One region of the Streptomyces sp. NPDC028928 genome, then DNA from elsewhere that is predicted to be linked to it. Evidence: riboswitches for the same ligand, from Rfam matches in the RefSeq annotation. Region 1 holds a riboswitch; each other region holds the start of a gene.
The links. A riboswitch is a leader RNA that binds a small molecule or an ion and turns the genes downstream of it on or off. The one in region 1 is predicted to bind cyclic di-AMP.
Positions count from the first base shown of each region.

Region 1 (5,001 bases):
CTGGTTCGCAGAGCGGAACCGCGGGAAGGCGCTGCGGCCGGCGTACACCGCGGCGTCGTCGAGGATCTCCTCGATGCGCAGCAGCTGGTTGTACTTGGCGACGCGCTCGGAGCGGGCCGGGGCGCCGGTCTTGATCTGGCCGCAGTTGGTGGCGACGGCCAGGTCGGCGATGGTGACGTCCTCGGTCTCGCCGGAGCGGTGGGACATCATGCACTTGAAGCCGTTGCGCTGGGCCAGCTCGACGGCGTCCAGGGTCTCGGTCAGCGAGCCGATCTGGTTGACCTTGACCAGCAGGGCGTTGGCGGCGCCCTCCTCGATGCCCTTGGCCAGGCGCTCGGGGTTGGTGACGAACAGGTCGTCGCCGACGAGCTGGACCTTGTCACCGAGCTGGGCGGTGATGGTCTTCCAGCCCTCCCAGTCGTCCTCGAACAGCGGGTCCTCGATGGAGACCAGCGGGTACGCCTCGACCAGCTCGGCGTAGTACTCGGTCATCTCGGCGGCCGTGCGGTTCTTGCCCTCGAAGACGTACGAGCCGTCCTTGTAGAACTCGGACGCGGCGACGTCGAGGGCGAGGGCGATCTGCTCGCCGGGGGTGTAGCCGGCCTCCTTGATCGCCTCCAGGATGAGGTCGAGGGCCTCACGGTTGGAGCCGAGGTTCGGGGCGAAGCCGCCCTCGTCGCCGAGGCCGGTGGACAGGCCCTTGTTCTTCAGGACCTTCTTCAGGGTGTGGTAGACCTCGGTGCCCCAGCGCAGGGCCTCGGAGAAGGACTCCGCGCCGATCGGGGCGATCATGAACTCCTGGATGTCCACGTTGGAGTCGGCGTGCGAGCCGCCGTTCAGGATGTTCATCATCGGCACCGGGAGCAGGTGCGCGTTCGGGCCGCCCAGGTAGCGGAAGAGGGGCAGGTCGCTGGCCTCGGAGGCGGCGTGGGCGACGGCGAGCGAGACGCCGAGGATGGCGTTGGCGCCGAGCGAGCCCTTGTTGTCGGTGGCGTCCAGGTCGAACATGGCCTGGTCGATCAGGCGCTGCTCGGTGGCGTCGTAGCCGACCAGCTCCGGGCCGATCTGCTCGATGACGGCGAGGACGGCCTTCTCGACGCCCTTGCCCTGGTAGCGGTTCGGGTCACCGTCGCGCAGCTCGATGGCCTCGAAGGCGCCGGTCGAGGCGCCGGACGGAACGGCGGCACGACCCGTGCTGCCGTCGTCGAGGCCGACCTCGACCTCGACCGTGGGGTTGCCTCGGGAGTCCAGGATTTCCCGGGCTACGACGACGTCGATGGACGGCACGAGCATCTCCTTCTTGGATGTGACGCTGGAAGTGCGGGGCTGGTGTGCCTTGCGCCTAGAGCCTAACCGTCCCGGGGGCGTCGGCCACCGACCGACCGTCCCGTGGACATGCCGACGGTACCTTTTGTTTCTGCCCGAAACAAAGGGGGGCGGGGCACTCCGGGCAGAAAAAACCCCGCCCCGGTGCGTACGGGGGAACACGCACCGGGGCGGGGGGCCCGTGGGGACGGGGGGTGGCCCGCACGGGGTCCGGGGGGCCTGCACGGAGGCCGTGGGGGCCTGCACGGAGGCCGTGGGGGCCTGCCCGCTTACTTCAGGTGGAGCTGCTGGCCCGGGTAGATGAGGTTCGCGTCCTCGACGATGTCCTTGTTCAGCTCGAACAGCTTCTCCCAGCCGCCCTTGACGCCGTGCTTCTCGGCGATGGTGCTGAGGGTGTCACCCGCGACGACCTTGTACTCGCCGTCGCCCTTCTTGACCTTCTTGCCGGTCGGGGTGGTGACGGTCTTGCCCGCCGACGGGGCCGTCCGCGTGGTGGAGCGGGAGGCGGACTGCTCGTCGGTGGAGCGGGTGGTGGTGCTGGTCGAGGCCGAGGGGGCGCTCGGGGCGGAGCCGTTGTACGGGGTGCTGGACAGGCCCGTGCCGCAGACCGGCCAGGCGCCCTTGCCCTGCGCGGCGAGGACCTTCTCGGCGACGGCGATCTGCTGCGACTTGCTCGCCTTGTCGGCGGTGGCGGCGTACTGCGTGCCGCCGTACGCGGCCCAGGTGGAGGCGGAGAACTGCAGACCGCCGTAGTAGCCGTTGCCGGTGTTGATGGACCAGTTGCCGCCGGACTCGCACTGGGCGACCTTGTCCCACTCGGCGGAGGTGGCGGCGGAGGCGTTGCCGGCCGCCATCAGCGGGGCGGCGACGGCCGCGCCGGTGACACCGGCGAGCGCGAGGACGCGGGTGGCCTTGGACGGACGGCGGTGCTTGCCCTTGCCGGTAAACAGCATGGATCGATCCCCTCACCGACGCCTGCGAGGTGAGCTGTCGGGTTCGGGCCGGTTGAGTTGCCCGGCCGCGCTCCCGCTTGCGCGGAAGTCGCGGCTTCACCCCCAGCCGGTTCCAGCCTCAACTGCTGGTCCCGGCACTTACCTTGGGTCCCCCGCTCCTGCCTACGGCGCTTGACGCGACGACTGTTCCCGGGCAACCGCTGGCAGGATTCGGCGTTGCGGATGCCGGGGCTCGCGGTGACGAGCGGCCTTGACCGTAGACACGCGCCGCGCGGAATTTCAAAGACGATCAGGGCTTCTGAGACTCATCCCACACTTTCGCCAAACCGGACATTACGGCGTTAAGTGGGGCGTCAACTACCGCTACTTCGCGCCCGTTTCACCCACGACGTCCAGTGTCTGACCGGCGGTGATGCGGTTCGGGTCGGACCCGATGGCCTTCTTGTTGTCCGCGTAGAGCGCGCGCCACCCGCCGTCGACGTCAAGGGAGTCGGCGATGGAGGCGAGGGAGTCGCCCTGACGGACGGTGTACGTGTCCGTTCCGCGCGATGCGTGCCGACCCGAAGAGTTGGGGTTCTGACCGTTTGTCACGCTTTCGTCCGCGCTCGCCCCGCGGTGGCGTCCGCCACCGAGGGCGCCGGTGTCGACCAGGCTCCAGGAACCGGCGGCCTGCTGCGGGTTGTTCTCCACGCCGGCGTCCGGGGTGGCCGTGGGAGAGCTGTCGGCCCCCTGGGAGTCCCCGGTGCCCGGCGTGGTGGACTTGTCGGACTTGGGGGTGTTGGTCCCCGTGGAGCCGGTGTCCGTACCGGCGTCCTTGCCCGGCTTGCCGCCCGGCGTGGTCGCCGGGTCCGTGGAGGAACCGGCGCCGGAGCCGGAGTCGGCGTCGGATCCGGTACCGGTGGAGGACGGCGAATCCGGCGAACCGGACGTGCCGGACCCTTCGGAGGTGTCGGAGCCGCCGGAGGTGCCGGACTTCTCGGGCGATCCGGACGAGCCGCCCGAACCACTCTCGTCGTCGGAGCCGCCGACGCCCGTGTCGACGTCCACGGAGCCCGAGTCGGTGGTCAGGCCGGACAGCAGGGCGCAGGTGGCCCACGGCGTGGTGCCCTTGTCGGCGAGGATCTTCTCGGCGACGGCGATCTGCTGGTTGCGGCTGGCCTGGTCGGGGCTGGCCGCGTACTGCCCGCCGCCGTACGTGTTCCAGTCCTCCTGGGAGATCTGGAGGCCGCCGTAGTAGCCGTTGCCGGTGTCCGCGCTCCAGGAGCCGCCGCTCTCGCACTCGGCCACCTTGTCCCACGTGCCGCCGTCGGCCGCGCTGGCGCTGGCCGCGCCGAGGAGCGGGATGGCGATGGCGGAGCCGGTCACTCCGGCCGCGACGAGGAGCGCCGGGGCCTGACGGGGGCGACGGTGTCGACCGTTCCCGGAGAGCATGCAGAAGCCTTTCGAGCGACAGCAGGGCCGGCGCGGCGGATGGAGCCGGTCGCCGCGCTGATGGGTGAACGTATCGGCAGACGATCACTTGTCACAAGTTCATGCCGCGCAGATCACGTGAAGATCACAGAGTTGAACGTCTGTCATCTTCCTCTGCAGGGCCTGTGTTCAGGCGGTGGGCGTGAACTCGACCGGCAGCGTGCGCAGGCCGCGCATGATGAGTCCGCCGCGCCAGCGCAGCTCGGCCGGATCGGCGGCGAGGCGCAGGTCGGGCAGGCGGGTGAGCAGGGTGGCGAGCGCGGTCTGGCCCTCCAGGCGGGCGAGCGGCGCGCCGAGGCAGTAGTGGATGCCGTGGCCGTAACCGAGGTGCTGGTTGTCGCGGCGGCCGAGGTCCAGCACGTCCGGGTCGGCGAACCGCTCCGGGTCCCGGTCGGCGGCGGCGAGGACGACGAGCACCGGATCGCCCGGCGCGATGTCCTGCCCGCCGATGGTGAGCGGCTCGGTGGCGAACCGCCAGGTGGCCAGCTCCACCGGGCCGTCGTAGCGCAGGAGTTCCTCGACCCCCGTTTCCAGGAGCTCCCGTTCGCCCCGGGCCAGGGAGTTCTGCAGCCGCGCGCGCTGGTCGGGGTGGGTGAGCAGGGCGTAGGTGCCGTTGCCGATGAGGTTGACGGTCGTCTCGAAGCCGGCGAAGAGCAGGATGAAGGCCATGGCGGCGGCCTCGTTCTCGGTGAGGTGCTCGCCGTGGTCGGAGGCGCGGATGAGGCCGGAGATCAGGTCCTCGCCGGGCGTGGGCGCGGCGGGCAGCGCCTCGCGCTTCTTGTGGATCAGCTCGGCGAGGTAGCCGCGCATCTTCTTCACCGACCGGGCGACCCCGCCCCGGGGCCCACCGCCGTGCCGGATCATCATGCCCGCCCAGTCCCGGAAGTCGTCCTGGTCCTCGCGCGGGACGCCGAGCAGGTCGCAGATGGCGTAGATGGGCAGCGGGAAGGCGAACTCGTGGATGAGGTCGGCGGAACCCGTCTTCGCGAACTGGTCGATGAGGTGGTCGGTCAACTCCTGCACCCGGGGCGCGAACTCGGCGACCCGCCGGGGCGTGAACGCCTTGCTGACGAGCCTCCTGAGCCGGGTGTGGTCCGGCGGGTCGATGTTCAGCAGATGCGTCATCAGCTCGGCCTTGCGCTCGCCCGGGATGCCCGTCTTGCCCTTGGCGTGCTCGGGCTCGTCGTGATGCGCCGGGTTCTTGCTCAGCCGCTGGTCGGCCAGGGCCTGCCGGGCGTCGGCGTACCGGGTG
Region 1 is NZ_JBVHVI010000003.1:449,214-454,214, reverse strand. It holds gene eno (phosphopyruvate hydratase) at 1-1,287, opposite strand, end outside; gene ACZ4U1_RS11120 (transglycosylase family protein) at 1,596-2,279, opposite strand; cyclic di-AMP (ydaO/yuaA leader) riboswitch at 2,284-2,459, opposite strand; gene ACZ4U1_RS11115 (transglycosylase family protein) at 2,643-3,710, opposite strand; gene ACZ4U1_RS11110 (cytochrome P450 family protein) at 3,879-5,001, opposite strand, start outside.

Region 2 (5,001 bases), on a different contig from region 1:
CACGGGCGTCCGGCAGGGCGCGCGAGTAGATGACCGAGTACGCGTACTCGAGGTAGGAGCCACGCATCTCGTCCACGACGTCGATGTCGAGGATCCTCTCCTCGAACGAATCGTCGGGCGGCGGGGTCTTCGTGCTGCGGCGGGCCATCGCTGCCGGCTCCTTGCTGAAAGGATGGACGGAACTGACGCCGACCATTGTGGACCGAGGCACTGACAAGCCGTGCCGCGACCCGGTTCCGGAGGATCTCCCGGCACCCGGTGCCGGGGCCGGGGCGCAGGAAGGTACCGGGACGGGCGCCGGGAGGCACCCGGGACGGGGCGGCGGGAAGTACCCGGGACGGGGCGGCGGGAAGTACCCGGGACCGGGGTCCGGGCGGGCCGCGGGATCCGCTGTGGGCGTACGTCCCGCGGGAACTCCGCGAAGCCCCCGCACGCTTTGCATACAGTGGCAGGACCGGCAGGAAAACAGCGGTTTCCATCAACCGCCTCCGCTCGCGAAGGGACGTACATGCCCATGGGTCACACGACCACAGCCGAGGCAGGCTCCGGGGGCCTGACAGCGACCGAGCACCGCCTGGCCAACGGTCTGCGCGTGGTGCTCTCCGAGGACCACCTGACCCCGGTGGCGGCGGTCTGCCTCTGGTACGACGTCGGCTCCCGCCACGAAGTCAAGGGGCGTACCGGCCTGGCTCACCTTTTCGAGCACCTGATGTTCCAGGGCTCCGCGCAGGTGAAGGGCAACGGCCACTTCGAGCTGGTGCAGGGCGCCGGCGGCTCGCTGAACGGCACCACCAGCTTCGAGCGCACCAACTACTTCGAGACCATGCCCGCCCACCAGCTGGAGCTGGCCCTGTGGCTGGAGGCCGACCGCATGGGCTCGCTGCTGGCCGCCCTGGACGACGAGTCCATGGAGAACCAGCGGGACGTGGTCAAGAACGAGCGCCGCCAGCGCTACGACAACGTGCCCTACGGCACCGCCTTCGAGAAGCTGACCGCCCTCTCCTACCCGGAGGGCCACCCCTACCACCACACGCCGATCGGCTCCATGGCGGACCTGGACGCGGCCACCCTGGAGGACGCCCGCCAGTTCTTCCGCACCTACTACGCGCCGAACAACGCGGTGCTCTCCGTGGTCGGCGACATCGACCCCCAGCAGACCCTCGCCTGGATCGAGAAGTACTTCGGCTCGATCCCGTCCCACGACGGCAAGCCCGCCCCCCGCGACGGCTCCCTGCCGGACGTCATCGGCGAGCAGCTGCGCGAGGTCGTCGTGGAGGAGGTCCCGGCGCGCGCCCTGATGGCCGCCTACCGGCTCCCGCACGACGGCACGCGCGCGTGCGACGCGGCCGACCTCGCCCTGACCATCCTCGGCGGCGGCGAGTCCTCCCGCCTGTACAACCGCCTGGTGCGCCGCGACCGCACGGCCGTCGCGGCCGGCTTCGGCCTGCTGCGCCTGGCCGGCGCGCCCTCCATGGGCTGGCTGGACGTGAAGACCTCCGGTGACGTCGAGGTGCCGGTCATCGAGACCGCCATCGACGAGGAGCTGGCCCGGTTCGCCGCCGAGGGCCCCACGCCCGAGGAGATGGAGCGCGCCCAGGCGCAGCTGGAACGCGAGTGGCTGGACCGGCTCGGCACGGTCGCCGGCCGCGCCGACGAACTGTGCCGCTACGCCGTCCTGTTCGGCGACCCGCAGCTCGCCCTGACCGCCGTCAAGCGCGTTCTGGAGGTGACCCCGGAGGAGGTCCAGGAGGTCGCCAAGGCCCGCCTGCGGCCCGACAACCGCGCGGTCCTGGTCTACGAGCCCAAGTCCCCGGAGGCCGCCCCGGACGCCGAGGTCCCCGAGGACCCGGAGCAGGAAGCGACCGTGGAGGCGGGCCGCTACGAGACCGAGAACGAGGAGACGGCCAAGTGACCCAGCTCGCCACCATGGACTTCCACCCCCAGCCGCAGCCCGGCGAGGCCAGGCCGTGGGCGTTCCCGGCGCCCGAGCGCGGCACCCTCGACAACGGCCTGACCGTGCTGCGCTGCCACCGCCCCGGCCAGCAGGTCGTCGCCGTCGAGGTGCTGCTGGACGCGCCCCTGGACGCCGAGCCGGCCGGCCTGGACGGCGTCGCCACGATCATGGCGCGGGCCTTCTCGGAGGGCACCGACAAGCACTCCGCCGAGGAGTTCGCGGCCGAGCTGGAGCGTGCGGGCGCCACCCTGGACGCGCACGCCGACCACCCCGGCGTCCGGCTCAGCCTGGAGGTCCCCGCCTCCCGCCTGGCCAAGGGCCTCGGCCTGCTCGCCGACGCCCTGCGCGCGCCCGCCTTCGCCACGAGCGAGGTCGAGCGGCTGGTCCGCAACCGCCTGGACGAGATCCCGCACGAGCTGGCCAACCCCTCCCGCCGGGCCGCCAAGGAACTCTCCAAGGAGCTCTTCCCGGCCACCTCGCGCATGTCCCGGCCGCGCCAGGGCACCGAGGAGACGGTCGAGAAGATCGACGCGGCGGCCGTGCGCGCCTTCTACGACCGCCATGTGCGGCCCGCCACGGCCACCGTGGTCGTCGTCGGCGACCTGACCGGCGCCGACCTGGACGCGCTGCTCGGCGACACCCTGGGCGCCTGGACCGGCACCCCCGGCGAGCCGCGGCCGGTGCCGCCGGTGACCGCCGACGACACCGGGCGCGTGGTCATCGTGGACCGGCCCGGCGCCGTCCAGACGCAGCTGCTCATCGGCCGGATCGGCCCCGACCGGCACGACCGGGTGTGGCCCGCCCAGGTGCTCGGCACGTACTGCCTCGGCGGCACCCTCACCTCCCGGCTGGACCGCGTCCTGCGCGAGGAGAAGGGCTACACCTACGGCGTGCGCGCCTTCGGGCAGGTCCTGCGGTCCGCGCCGGAGGGCACGGGCGCGGCGATGCTCGCCATCAGCGGCTCCGTGGACACGCCGAACACCGGTCCGGCGCTGGACGACCTGTGGAAGGTGCTGCGGACCGTCGCGGCGGAGGGCCTGACCGACGCCGAGCGGGACGTCGCCGTGCAGAACCTCGTCGGCGTGGCGCCGCTGAAGTACGAGACCGCGGCGGCCGTCGCGAGCACGCTGGCCGACCAGGTCGAGCAGCACCTGCCCGACGACTTCCAGGCGACGCTGTACCAGCAGCTGGCCGCCACGGGCACGGTGGAGGCCACCGCGGCCGTCGTGAACGCCTTCCCGGTGGACCGCCTGGTGACCGTCCTCGTCGGCGACGCCGCCCAGATCAAGGCACCGGTCGAGGCGCTCGGCATCGGCGAAGTCAGCGTCGTCGCCGCGGAGTAGCCGCACAGCGGCACGCGCGCGTGGGGCCCTGCTGACCTACGGGTCGTCAGGGCCCCTGCTGGTCCCTCGCTCTTCCACGGTGTCCCTCAGATGCCCGTTTTGGGGCGGAGGTTGCCTGTCTGCCCTGTGGGATGCGCTACAAAAGCCCGGATCCGTTTGAGGATTGAAAGCGGGCCGCCGTAGCGTCGTCCGGGCTGTTCGTCAGGCAGTGCGCCGCACCCGCGGCACCGGACAGTCATCGCCGAGTCCCCGTACGGCGCGAGCCAGGGGAGCCGGGGACCCACCGTCCCTGGGGTGAATCGGGCGCCCGCGCGGCTGCGAGGGGGTCCGTAGGAGACCTTCCTGCTCCGAACCCGTCAGCTAACCCGGTAGGCGAGAGGGAAGGAAAGGACCAGCCACTACATGGCGTTCATGTGCGCCACCGGGAAGCACCGCAAGCCCGGCCGGGTCAAGCGGACCACGGCCCAGGCGGCCGGCGTCGCGGCCCTCACCACCACCGGCGTGATCGGCACCCTCGCCGCCTCCCCGGCGCTCGCCGCCGAGAACTCCACGGAGCAGACCGGCCTCGTCCCCGTCCTCACCGTGACCGAGGACGTCCCCGAGCAGATCGACGCGCAGGCCGCCGCCCAGCAGCAGGCCGCCGAGCAGAAGGCGGCCGAGGAAGCCGCGGCGAAGGCCGCCGCCAAGCGGGCCCAGGAGATCCGGGCGGCCAAGGCACGTGCCGCCCGCGAGGCGGAGCGCAAGCGGCTGAACACCTTCGTCGCCCCGATCGCGCACTCGTACGTCTCCACCGCCTACCGGGCCAGCAGCTCCCTGTGGTCCTCCGGCTCGCACACCGGCATCGACTTCCACGCGGCCAGCGGTACGGCCGTGCACGCGGTGGGCTCGGGCACGGTCGTCTCCACGGGCTGGGGCGGCGCGTACGGCAACCAGATCGTGATCCGGATGGCCGACGGCATGTACACCCAGTACGGGCACCTGTCGTCCATCGGCGTCACGGTGGGCCAGAAGGTCGTCCCCGGCCAGCAGATCGCCCTGTCCGGCGCCACCGGCAACGTCACCGGCCCGCACCTGCACTTCGAGGCGCGCACGACCCCCGAGTACGGCTCGGACGTCGACCCGGTCGCCTACCTCCGCAAGCACGGCGTGAACATCTGACGCCCACCGCACGGCTGTCCGAAGCCCCGGCTCACCGAGCCGGGGCTTTCGCCGTTTTTCGCAGCGTCCGCCGGATGTGCTGACCAAAAAATATCCATGGATTACCGCCTGCCGTCGGAAATTGCGGCTCATTGGAATAGAGTCACGGAACACGCGTCCATCGTCGGCGTTTCACGGGGATTAAGGCGGAGGTCGGTCATGCGTATTCCGGCGCACTCGGTGTGCACGGCGATCCGGGACGACATCGTCGCCGGTGTCTACGAGCGCGGCAGCCGCCTCACCGAGGAAGTCCTGGCCCGCCGGTACGGCGTCTCACGCGTCCCCGTGCGCGAGGCCCTGCGCACCCTGGAGGCAGAGGGCTTCGTGGTGACACGCCGGCACGCGGGCGCGTGCGTGGCCGAGCCGACCGAGCAGGAGGCCGCCGACCTGCTGGAGATGCGGATGCTGCTGGAGCCGCTGGGCGCCGCCCGGGCCGCCCAGCGGCGCACCGAGGCCCATCTCAAGGTGCTGCGCGGGCTGGTCCGGCTGGGCCAGGAGCGGGCCAGG
Region 2 is NZ_JBVHVI010000017.1:34,689-39,689, reverse strand. It holds gene ACZ4U1_RS33670 (DNA gyrase/topoisomerase IV subunit A) at 1-148, opposite strand, end outside; gene ACZ4U1_RS33665 (M16 family metallopeptidase) at 509-1,912, shown strand; gene ACZ4U1_RS33660 (M16 family metallopeptidase) at 1,909-3,297, shown strand; cyclic di-AMP (ydaO/yuaA leader) riboswitch at 3,527-3,687, shown strand; gene ACZ4U1_RS33655 (M23 family metallopeptidase) at 3,700-4,455, shown strand; gene ACZ4U1_RS33650 (GntR family transcriptional regulator) at 4,654-5,001, shown strand, end outside.
Region 2: it holds a riboswitch for cyclic di-AMP, as region 1 does, so the genes downstream of both, ACZ4U1_RS33655 (M23 family metallopeptidase) here and ACZ4U1_RS11120 (transglycosylase family protein) in region 1, are expected to answer to the same signal.

Region 3 (5,001 bases), on a different contig from region 1:
GTGGTTCCAGCGCAGCCTGGTCCCCGGCCTGGAGCGGGTGCGGGTCGTCTCCGTCGACCGTGACGGCCGCGGCGGCTTCGAACTCAAGCTGGACTCCGGAGAGCTGTTCACCGCGCGCGCGGTCGTCGTCGCCACCGGCCTGTCCGGGCTGGCCCACCTGCCGGCCGAGCTGGCGGGAGCGGCGGCCGACGGCCCCGCCCCGACCGGCCCGGTCTCGCACAGCGCCCAGCACCACGACCTCGGCCGGTTCGCCGGCAAGGAGCTGATCGTCATAGGCGCCGGCCAGTCCGCGCTGGAGACGGCGGCGCTCGCGGCGGAGGCGGGCGCACACGTGCGCGTGGTCGCGCGCGGACGCGGCCGGGTCGCCTTCGGTGCCGCGCCCTGGGACCAGCCGAGGTTCCGCCCCCAGTCCCCGTTCGGCCGCGCCTGGTCGCTGTGGGCACTCAGCTACTACCCGCACCCGTACCGGTTCCTGCCGGAGCCCGCCCGTCACTATCTGGTCCGCCGGGTCCTCGGCCCGCTCGGCGCCTGGTGGCTGCGCGAGCGCTTCGAGAGCGGGGTGCGGGTGCAGGAGGTCGAACGGGTGGTCAGCGCCGAGGCCCGCGGCGGCAGCCCGGTGCTCACCGTCCGCACCCACGGCGGCCGTACCGAGCAGCTCACCGCTGACCACGTCATCGCCGCCACCGGCTACCGCGTCGACATCGCGGCGATGGACTTCCTCGGCCACGAGCTGCGCACCCGGCTCGCGGTGAGCCGCGGCACCCCCCGGCTCGGCCCCGGTTACGTCTCCTCCGTGCCCGGTCTGTACTTCACCGGCCTGCCGGCGGCGTCGTCGTACGGGCCGGTGATGCGCTTCGTCTGCGGTACGGAGTTCGCCTCCCCGCGCCTGGCGAAGCACCTGGCCGCCGCCCACAGTTGAGTCCGGGGCCCACGGCGGCACTCTCATCGGGGCGTCCGTGGGCGCAACTTGGGGCCGTACAGCACGTAAGTGCGTGTAATGACAGGTGAGTCGGCGGGGCGCGGTGTCCGTATTCTCTGATCATGGCACCCTCCCCGGCATATGCACTGATCGCCACTGACCTGGACGGAACGCTGCTGCGCGGCGACGACACCGTCTCCGACCGGTCGCTCGCCGCGCTCGCGCGGGTGGTGCGGGCCGGCGCCCGGCATCTGGTGGTGACGGGCCGCCCGGCGCCACGGGTCCGGCCGCTGCTGGCGGACCTCGGCTGCACGGGGCTCGCGGTGTGCGGGCAGGGGGCGCAGGTCTACGACGCCGGGACCGGCCGTCTGCTGTGGTCGGTCCGGCTGGACCGGGAGCTGGCCGAGACCGCGCTCGGCAAGATCGAGGCGGAGGTGGGGCAGGTCTACGCGGCGGTCGACCAGGACGGCGTGGACGGGCTCACGCTGATCGAGCCCGGGTACCGGATGCCCCATCCGACGCTGCCCGCGGTGCGCGTCGGCCGGCGGGACGACCTGTGGTGCGAGCCCATCAGCAAGGTGCTGCTGCGGCACGCCTCCCTGTCGGACGACGAGTTGGCGGCCGTGGCCCGCTCGGCGGTGGGCTCGCTGGCGACGGTCACCATGTCGGGGCCGGGGACCGTGGAGCTGCAGCCGAGGGGGGTGACGAAGGCGACCGGGCTGGCGCTGGCCGCCGAGCGGCTCGGGGTGGATGCCGACCGGGCCCTCGCCTTCGGCGACATGCCCAACGACATCCCGATGTTCGACTGGGCCGGGCGCGGTGTCGCCATGGCCAACGCGCACCCCGAACTGAAGGCGGTGGCCGACGAGATCACCTTGTCGAACGAGGACGACGGCATCGCCGTCGTCCTCGAAGGACTCTTCCCGGCCGACCGGCTGTGATGACCGACCGGCCGTGATGACCGGTCGGCCGGAGCAGGTCAGTACGCGCCGAACACGTTGTCGATCGACCCGTACCGCGCGGCCGCGTAGTTGCAGGCGGCGGTGATGTTCGCGACCGGGTCGTAGATGTTGAACGAGGTTCCGGCGACGTGGTACGCGTTGAACGTGGGGTCGATGACCTGGAGCAGGCCCTTGGACGGGATGCCCTTGGCGGCGTTGGAGTCCCACAGGTTGATGGCGTTCGGGTTGCCCGAGGACTCGCGGATGATGTTGCGGTAGATGCCGTTGTAGGTGCCCGGGATGCCCTTCTCGGCCATGATCGCGAGCGACTCGCGGATCCAGCCGTCCAGGTTGTTCGGGTATCCGGCGGTGGTGGTGGCCGCCGTGGTGGTGTCGGTGGCCGCGGAGGCGCTGGTCGCGCCGATGAGCGGCAGGGCGAGCACGGCGACGCCGGTGCCGGCGGCGACGAGGGCGCGGACGAGGCGGCTGTTCCGGGTACGGCGGTGCTGAACGGCAGCGGACATGGGGACGTTCCTCTCCGGCGCCTGCGAGGTGAGCTGTCGGGTTCGGGCGGGGAGGTGCCCGGCCGCGCCCCGAAGAGGCACGGCTTCACCCCTAGCCGTACCGGTGCGGCGTGTGCCGACCGGCCCGGCGGCTTTCCTGGGGTCCCCCGCTCCTGCCGTACGAATGAGTTCGTCGATGGGTTATGCGGGCGGCGGCAGGATTCGGCGTCCGCCCGACGGCCCGGAACGTATGCGAGAGCACATGTCGGGAACAAGTACCGGATTCATAGAACGTGCGATTTGACCTTGATCGACGCCGTATGGGGTGCTTGATCCTTTGCGATTGCCAACCCTCAACTCGCTTGCGCGGCAAGGGGTCGAGGGGGTTGCGGGGGGTGGGCCGGGTATACGGGGCGCGTGACCCAATTCACGAAATAGCAAATCGCTTCAAATCGGGCATGGGGGAATAGGGGGATTCGCGCCTAAGGTGACAGAGGAGAGGGTGTGGAGAGGTTGCGACACAGTGCCCGTATTGCTGTTAAGTCAATAAATGTCCGTTCTTACTGTGTGATCAAATCCATGTTGATCATGAACCGGTACCGCCCGGGCTGGACCGGTGGGCGCTATCGGTGATCGAAACAGGACCGGATACGCTGACTTGAGTGATGGCAGCGACCTATCGACAAACCGTGTAATCGCCAGCAGACACCAGCAGACAGGAGACCCCTCGTGACCGTCGTCGGGCCGTTCGGGCTGAGCGTGCGGGACCAGGCTCTGGAAGCCGATGTCCAGGCCGGATTGACGGCTGTCGAGGAAGGCTTGCTCGAAGCCACCAAGAGCGAGGTCCCGTTCATCACGGAGGCCGCGCAGCACCTCGTGCGGGCCGGCGGGAAGCGTTTCCGGCCACTCCTCGTGATGCTCGCCGCCCAGTTCGGCGACCCCTACGCGCCGGGCGTCGTGCCGTCGGCCGTGGTCGTGGAGCTGACCCACCTGGCCACGCTGTACCACGACGACGTCATGGACGAGGCGGCCGTACGGCGCGGCGTGGACAGCGCCAACGCCCGCTGGGGCAACTCCGTCGCGGTCCTCACCGGCGACTTCCTCTTCGCCCGCGCCTCCCAGATCCTCGCCGACCTCGGCCCCGAGGCGGTCCGGGTGCAGGCCCTGGCGTTCGAACGGCTCGTCACCGGCCAGATCCTGGAGACCGCGGGCCCCTCGGACGGGCGCGACCCGATCGAGCACTACCTGGACGTGCTCGGCGGCAAGACGGGCTCCCTGGTGGCGGTTTCGTGCCGGTTCGGCGCGATGATGTCCGGCGCCGGCGAGCGGGTCGTCGACGTGCTCACCCAGTACGGCGAACGGCTCGGGGTCGCCTTCCAGCTCGCCGACGACGTCCTGGACATCGCCTCCGACTCCCACGAGTCCGGCAAGACCCCGGGCACCGACCTGCGCGAGGGCATCGCGACCCTGCCCGTGCTCCGGCTGCGCGAGCGGGCCGCCCGGCTGGGCCTGCCCGAGGACGTCGCGCTGTGCGAACTGCTCGACTCCGACCTCAGCGACGACGCCCGGCACGCCGAGGCGCTGGCCGCGCTGCGCGCGCACCCCGCGCTGGAGCAGGCCCGCCGGGACACCGTCCGGTACGCGGAGGAGGCGCGGGCCGCGCTGGCCCCGCTGCCCGAGTGCGACGCCAAGGCGGCCCTGACGGAGCTGTGCGACGCGGTCGTGCACCGCGCCGGCTGACCGGGCCGGCAACCCGTACGGGCGACGGCGTCCCACACGACCCCTACGGGTCGGGTGGAGATACCGGCGCCGCGTGTCATACCGCAGGTGGACCCGGAGTTGGCTCCGTGGGCTGACGCTTCCTCACGGCCGATTTGGTCAGATGGATACCACGGAAATCACCACTCCTCACCGATTCGGGTGAGAATGGCGGCTCAGGGTGGACCAGTGGACCAGCGTGAGGACAGCCGCCGCCGACGACGGAGGTAAGGCACACATGGCACCGTACGAATCCGACGACGCAGTGGACGCCGCGCAGGACGAGACCCCGCGCTCCGGCCGGCGCAAGGCCGCCCGGTACGCCGTCCCGGTCGCCGTGGTGGGGGTGGCGGCGGCCACCATCGGGCTGGTCCCGGCACTCGCCGACTCCGGTGACCCCGATCTGCCGAAGATCAGCGCACAGCAGCTCATCGAAAAGATCGCCAGGTCGGACGTGCAGCAGCTGTCCGGCACCGTGAAGGTCAGCACCGACCTCGGCCTGCCCGACCTCGGCGGCCTGGAGGACGGCCTGCTCTCCGGGGCGGGCCAGGGCGGCTCCGGTGACGGCTCCTCGGCCGACCCGCAGGCCAAGCTCACCGAGCTGGTCTCCGGCACGCACACCCTGCGCGTCGCCGCCGACGGCCCGGACCGGCAGAAGCTCTCCCTGCTGGAGCGTGGCGCCGAGTACAGCCTGATCCACGACGGCAAGGACGTCTGGGGCTACGACAGCAAGAGCAACGAGGTCTACCACTCCACCGCGGCCGGCTCCGGCAAGGAGCACCGGGCCGAGCCGCCGGCCACGCCCAAGGACTTCGCCGACGAGGCCCTGAAGGCGGTCGACGACACCACGTCCGTCACCGTCGACGGCACCGCCCAGGTC
Region 3 is NZ_JBVHVI010000018.1:144,906-149,906, forward strand. It holds gene ACZ4U1_RS34915 (FAD-dependent oxidoreductase) at 1-919, shown strand, start outside; gene ACZ4U1_RS34920 (HAD family hydrolase) at 1,042-1,860, shown strand; gene ACZ4U1_RS34925 (transglycosylase SLT domain-containing protein) at 1,899-2,384, opposite strand; cyclic di-AMP (ydaO/yuaA leader) riboswitch at 2,388-2,569, opposite strand; gene ACZ4U1_RS34930 (polyprenyl synthetase family protein) at 3,093-4,103, shown strand; gene ACZ4U1_RS34935 (LolA family protein) at 4,360-5,001, shown strand, end outside.
Region 3: it holds a riboswitch for cyclic di-AMP, as region 1 does, so the genes downstream of both, ACZ4U1_RS34925 (transglycosylase SLT domain-containing protein) here and ACZ4U1_RS11120 (transglycosylase family protein) in region 1, are expected to answer to the same signal.

Region 4 (5,001 bases), on a different contig from region 1:
CCGGCTCCTGGCGCATCACCGTCGCCCAACTCCCGGACGCGCGCGTGCAGATCACCGGCGGCGCCGGCTACGACGACTCGGGCCTGCTGCTCCTCGCGCCCGGGGAGTCATACACCACCCCGGTCTTCGCGGGCCTGTGGAGCGACGGCGGTTTCGGCGGCGCGAGCCGCGCCTGGCACGCCTACCAGCGCGCGTACGTCATCCCGGAGGCCGAGCGGGACCGGCCCGTGCTGTTCAACTCCTGGGAGGCCACGTTCTTCGACATCTCCGAGGAGCAGCAGCTCGCCCTCGCCCGCCGGGCCGCCGGGATCGGGGTCGAGCTGTTCGTGGTGGACGACGGCTGGTTCGGGGCCCGCACCAGCGACCGCGCCGGCCTCGGCGACTGGACGCCCAACCCCGACCGCTTCCCGCACGGCCTGGGGCCCCTCGCCGACCAGGTGCACGGCCTGGGCATGCAGTTCGGCATCTGGGTGGAGCCCGAGATGGTCAACCCGGACAGCGACCTGTACCGCGCCCACCCCGACTGGGTGCAGTACCAACCGGGACGGAAGCGGACGGAACTGCGCAATCAGCTCGTGCTCAACCTCGCGCGCGAGGACGTCCAGGAGTACCTCTGGGAGCAGCTGGACGCCCTGCTCTCCAGCGCCCCGATCGACTATGTGAAGTGGGACTTCAACCGCTGCTTCACCGACGCCGGCTGGCCCGGGGAGCCGTACCCGCAGCGGCTGTGGGTGGACCACGTCCGCGCCCTCTACGCCCTGCTGGACCGGCTGCGCGCGGCTCACCCCCAGGTCGCCTTCGAGTCCTGCTCGGGCGGCGGCGGCCGGATCGACCTCGGGGTGCTCAGCCGCACCGACCAGGTGTGGACCTCCGACAACACCGACCCGCTGGACCGGCTCGCCATCCAGCACGGCTTCACCCAGATCCATCCCGCGCGCGTGATGGCGGCCTGGGTCACCGACAGCCCCAACGCCCAGCTCAACGGCCGGGTCAGCTCACTGCGCTTCCGGTTCGTCAGCGCCATGGCCGGCGTGCTCGGGGTCGGCGGCGACCTGACGGAGTGGAGCGCGGAGGAGCTGGCCGAGGCCCGGCGCTGGGTGGAGCTGTACAAGGAGATCCGCCCGGTCGTGCAGCACGGCGAGCTGTACCGGCTGCGGCCACCGGCGGGCGGTCTGAGCGCCGTCCAGTACCTCCGGGGCGAGGAGACCGTCGTCCTCGCCTGGCTGCAGGCGCAGCGCCATGGCGAGCCGGTGCCGGCGGTGCGGCTGCGCGGGCTCGACCCGACAGCATCGTACGAATGCCGCGAAACGGGTGAAGTTCATCGAGGCGCCGTCCTGCTGCACCACGGAATGCGCACAGGGCTGAAGGGCGACCTGGATGCGACGGTTCTCCGGCTGCGCCGCATCTGAGCTTTCTGTCCGAATTGACGCCTTCCTTCCAACTCGCTGCGGAATGAGGGCCCCTGGAGGAGTGCGGCGTGAGGAGCGTCATATCCGTGACCGTGCGTCGCGCGTCATGTCCACGTAATGCTGGGCTTGAAAAGGGGAATTGAAAGGAGCCGGGCGCGGGAATTCACGCTGAGTGACCACGAATTCCCGCATTCGATCAGCCGCGAGAGGAACAACGGGAAACGGCTGCTTGTTTCGCCGTGTCCTGCTCGCTTACGTTCCGAACCAATCCGGACGGAACGCCGAATCCTGCCGCCGCCCGGACTCCCCACACATGACCCGCGTCGGCAGGAGCGGGGGACCCACCAGGTAAGACTGCCTGTCCCGGTCTCCGCGACAGGCTAGGGGTGCAGCCGTGTCACGCACGGCCGGGCAGCTCCAGCCCGAACCCGACAGCTGACCTCGCAGGCGCCGGAGAGGAATTGCGCCATGCCTGCCAAGGGTAAGCACCGACGTCCCAAGACCCCGCGTTTTTCCCGCTCCCTCGCCGTCGCCGGAACCGGCGGAGCCGCCCTGGCCCTCCCGCTCATCGGGACCACCGGAGCGCACGCCGCGACCCTCGCGCAGCCCGTTTCCGGAACGGCCGTGCAGTCCCTTCCGAACACCGCGCAGCAGACCGCCGCCAAGCAGGACGCGGGCGTGCGCACCTACACCGTGCGCAGCGGCGACTGCCTCTCCGAGATCGCCGAGGAGCAGCGGGTCAGCGGCGGCTGGCAGCGGCTCTACGACGACAACCGGCAGGCCATCGGCGCCGACCCGGCGCTCATCCACCCGGGCCTGAAGCTCAGCCTCGGCGCGAAGGCCGCGCCGGCCCGCACCGGGTCCGCCGCCCCCGAGCCCGCCCGGACCTCGCCGACCTCGCAGACTTCGCAGACCTCCCAGTCTTCCGAGTCCTCCCAGTCCTCCGGGTCCGGCTCCGCGCAGACCGCCTCCGCCGGCTACACGCTGCCGGTGGCCGGCGCCACCATCGGCACCGGCTACCACGTCGCCGGCAGCATGTGGTCCAGCGGCTACCACACCGGTGTCGACTTCGTCGTCCCGACCGGCACCTCCCTCAAGGCCGTCGCCGCGGGCACGGTCGTCTCCGCCGGCTGGGGCGGCGCGTACGGCAACCAGGTCGTCCTCAAGCTCGAGGACGGCCACTACGCCCAGTACGCCCACCTCTCGCAGCTCTCCGTCTCGGCCGGCCAGAGCGTGACCGCGGGCCAGCAGGTCGGCCTGTCCGGCGCCACCGGCAACGTGACCGGACCGCACCTGCACTTCGAGATCCGCACCACGCCCGACTACGGCTCGGACGTGGACCCGGTCGCCTACCTCCGCGCACACGGAGTCGCCGTCGGCTGACGCCCGCCCTGCCTATTCCTGGCTTGGCAAATTATTTAAGGGTGTCTCATCTCACCGTTCGTCAACCCCTGCCTACGGTCGCGTAAGTCACATCGGAAGGTGAATCATGGTCCGACGTGGCAGACGATTCGAAGAATGACAACACATCAGTGATCGGGTCGTACGTGGCGGTGGGGGACAGCTTCACCGAGGGCGTCGGCGACCCCGGGCCCGACGGGGCGTTCGTAGGCTGGGCCGACCGCTTCGCGGTGCTGCTCGCCGACCGGCGCCCCGAGGGCGACTTCCAGTACACCAACCTCGCCGTGCGCGGGAAGCTGCTGGACCAGATCGTGGCCGACCAGCTCCCCAAGGCCGTCGAACTCGCTCCGGACCTGGTCTCCTTCTGCGCGGGCGGCAACGACATCATCCGTCCCGGCACCGACCCGGACGAGGTGGCCGAGCGCTTCGAACGGGCCGTGGCCCGGCTGACCGAGGCCGCCGGCACGGTGATGGTGACGACCGGCTTCGACACCCGGGGCGTCCCGGTGCTCAAGCATCTGCGCGGCAAGATCGCCACCTACAACGGACACGTCCGGGCCATCGCCGACCGGTACGGCTGCCCCGTCCTCGACCTGTGGTCCCTGAAGTCCGTGCAGGACCGCAGGGCCTGGGACAGCGACCGGCTGCACCTGTCGCCCGAGGGACACACGCGCGTGGCGCTGCGTGCCGGGCAGGTCCTCGGCCTGGAGGTACCGGCCGACCCGGAGCAGCCGTGGCCGCCGCTGCCGCCCCGGGGCACCCTGGAGGTCCGCCGCGACGACGTCCACTGGGCCCGCGAGTTCCTCGTCCCCTGGATCGGGCGGCGGCTGCGCGGCGAGTCCTCCGGGGACCATGTGACCGCGAAGGGCACGCTGTCGCCGGACGACATCAAGATGCGCATCGCCTCCGTGGCCTGAGGCCGCCGCCCGCGCCCCGCCCGCGCATCCCGCATGCGCGGTCCGGGGTCGGGCGGCGCTCCGGGGGGCGTCACGCCCCCCGTTCGGTCAACGCCTTCCGGTCCAGGCCGAGTTCGCGCGCCAGGGCGTCGTCCACCCACTCCTGCGCCCGCGACCGGGCCACTGCGCCCGGGTACGACGTCAGCTGCACCGCCAGCCCGTCCAGCAGCGCGGTCAGCCGCAACGCCGTACCGGCCGGGTCCGCGCAGGCGAACTCACCGGCCGCGACGCCCTCGGCGATGACCTCCGCGATCGCCGCCTTCCACTGCTTGTCCAGTTCCCGGGTGACCTCCCGCAGGGTGGGCTCGCGCAGGGCCACGGCCCAGCCCTCGATCCACAGCCGCCAGCCCTTGGCCTGCCCGGTCGGCGCGTACCAGCGCACCGCGGCCCGCAGCCGGCGCAGCGCGGTGGTCCGCCGGCCCACCACCTTGCGCAGATGGGCGAGGTCGTCCTCGGCCGCGTAGGCGAACGCGGCGGCGACCAGCCTCTCCTTGGTGGAGAAGTGGTACAGCACCAGCGCGTTGCTCACCCCGAGCGCCGCGGCCACGTCGGCGATCCGCACCGCCGCCACACCCCGCGCCTCGATCTGCTCGATCGCTGCCCGCAGCAGCTCCTCCCGCCGCTCCGCCACGCTCAACCGCACTCTTGCCACGCGCTCACCCTAGTCGTAGTCGATCGCATGCGAGCGGCATCGGTCGGAAGCGATCGGTCATCGATACCGACCGAAGCGTTCCGCGATCACCGGCAGTCGGTCGCCGACCAGAGCGTGCGCAGCCGCGCACGGGGCCACCACCACGCGCGCGTACCGGAGTTGACCACCCCGCCCGACGGGGCGGTCAGGGGATCTCCCGGGTGGGCGACCACTCGGTCGCGGGCCGGTCCGCGGGGCCGGCGGGGGCCGCGTCACCGGGCTGAACCACTGTTCAGCAGCGTGAGCCGGACGCCCGTCCGGGGTGCCCGGGGCGCCGGGCTGTCGGAGGGGCCGACCATAATGGAGGGCCTCACCCACTCCACCGGGAGGTACCGTGACCGGTCTGCGTTCTCCGAGCACCGGACTCCGCGCGCTGCGGCCTGAAGCCTTCGGCGCGGACCCGGGCGGTGAGCGCCTGGCACGCATCCGCCGCTCCCCGCACTTCAAGGACGGCGTCTTCCAGAACCCCGGTGGCCCCGCCCGCACCCGGCCGTCCGGCTCCACGCTGGACCTCGCCAAGGTCTTCCTGGACAAGGAAACCCGG
Region 4 is NZ_JBVHVI010000028.1:3,838-8,838, forward strand. It holds gene ACZ4U1_RS39710 (alpha-galactosidase) at 1-1,409, shown strand, start outside; cyclic di-AMP (ydaO/yuaA leader) riboswitch at 1,679-1,872, shown strand; gene ACZ4U1_RS39715 (M23 family metallopeptidase) at 1,878-2,792, shown strand; gene ACZ4U1_RS39720 (SGNH/GDSL hydrolase family protein) at 2,942-3,727, shown strand; gene ACZ4U1_RS39725 (TetR/AcrR family transcriptional regulator) at 3,798-4,418, opposite strand; gene ACZ4U1_RS39730 (MBL fold metallo-hydrolase) at 4,792-5,001, shown strand, end outside.
Region 4: it holds a riboswitch for cyclic di-AMP, as region 1 does, so the genes downstream of both, ACZ4U1_RS39715 (M23 family metallopeptidase) here and ACZ4U1_RS11120 (transglycosylase family protein) in region 1, are expected to answer to the same signal.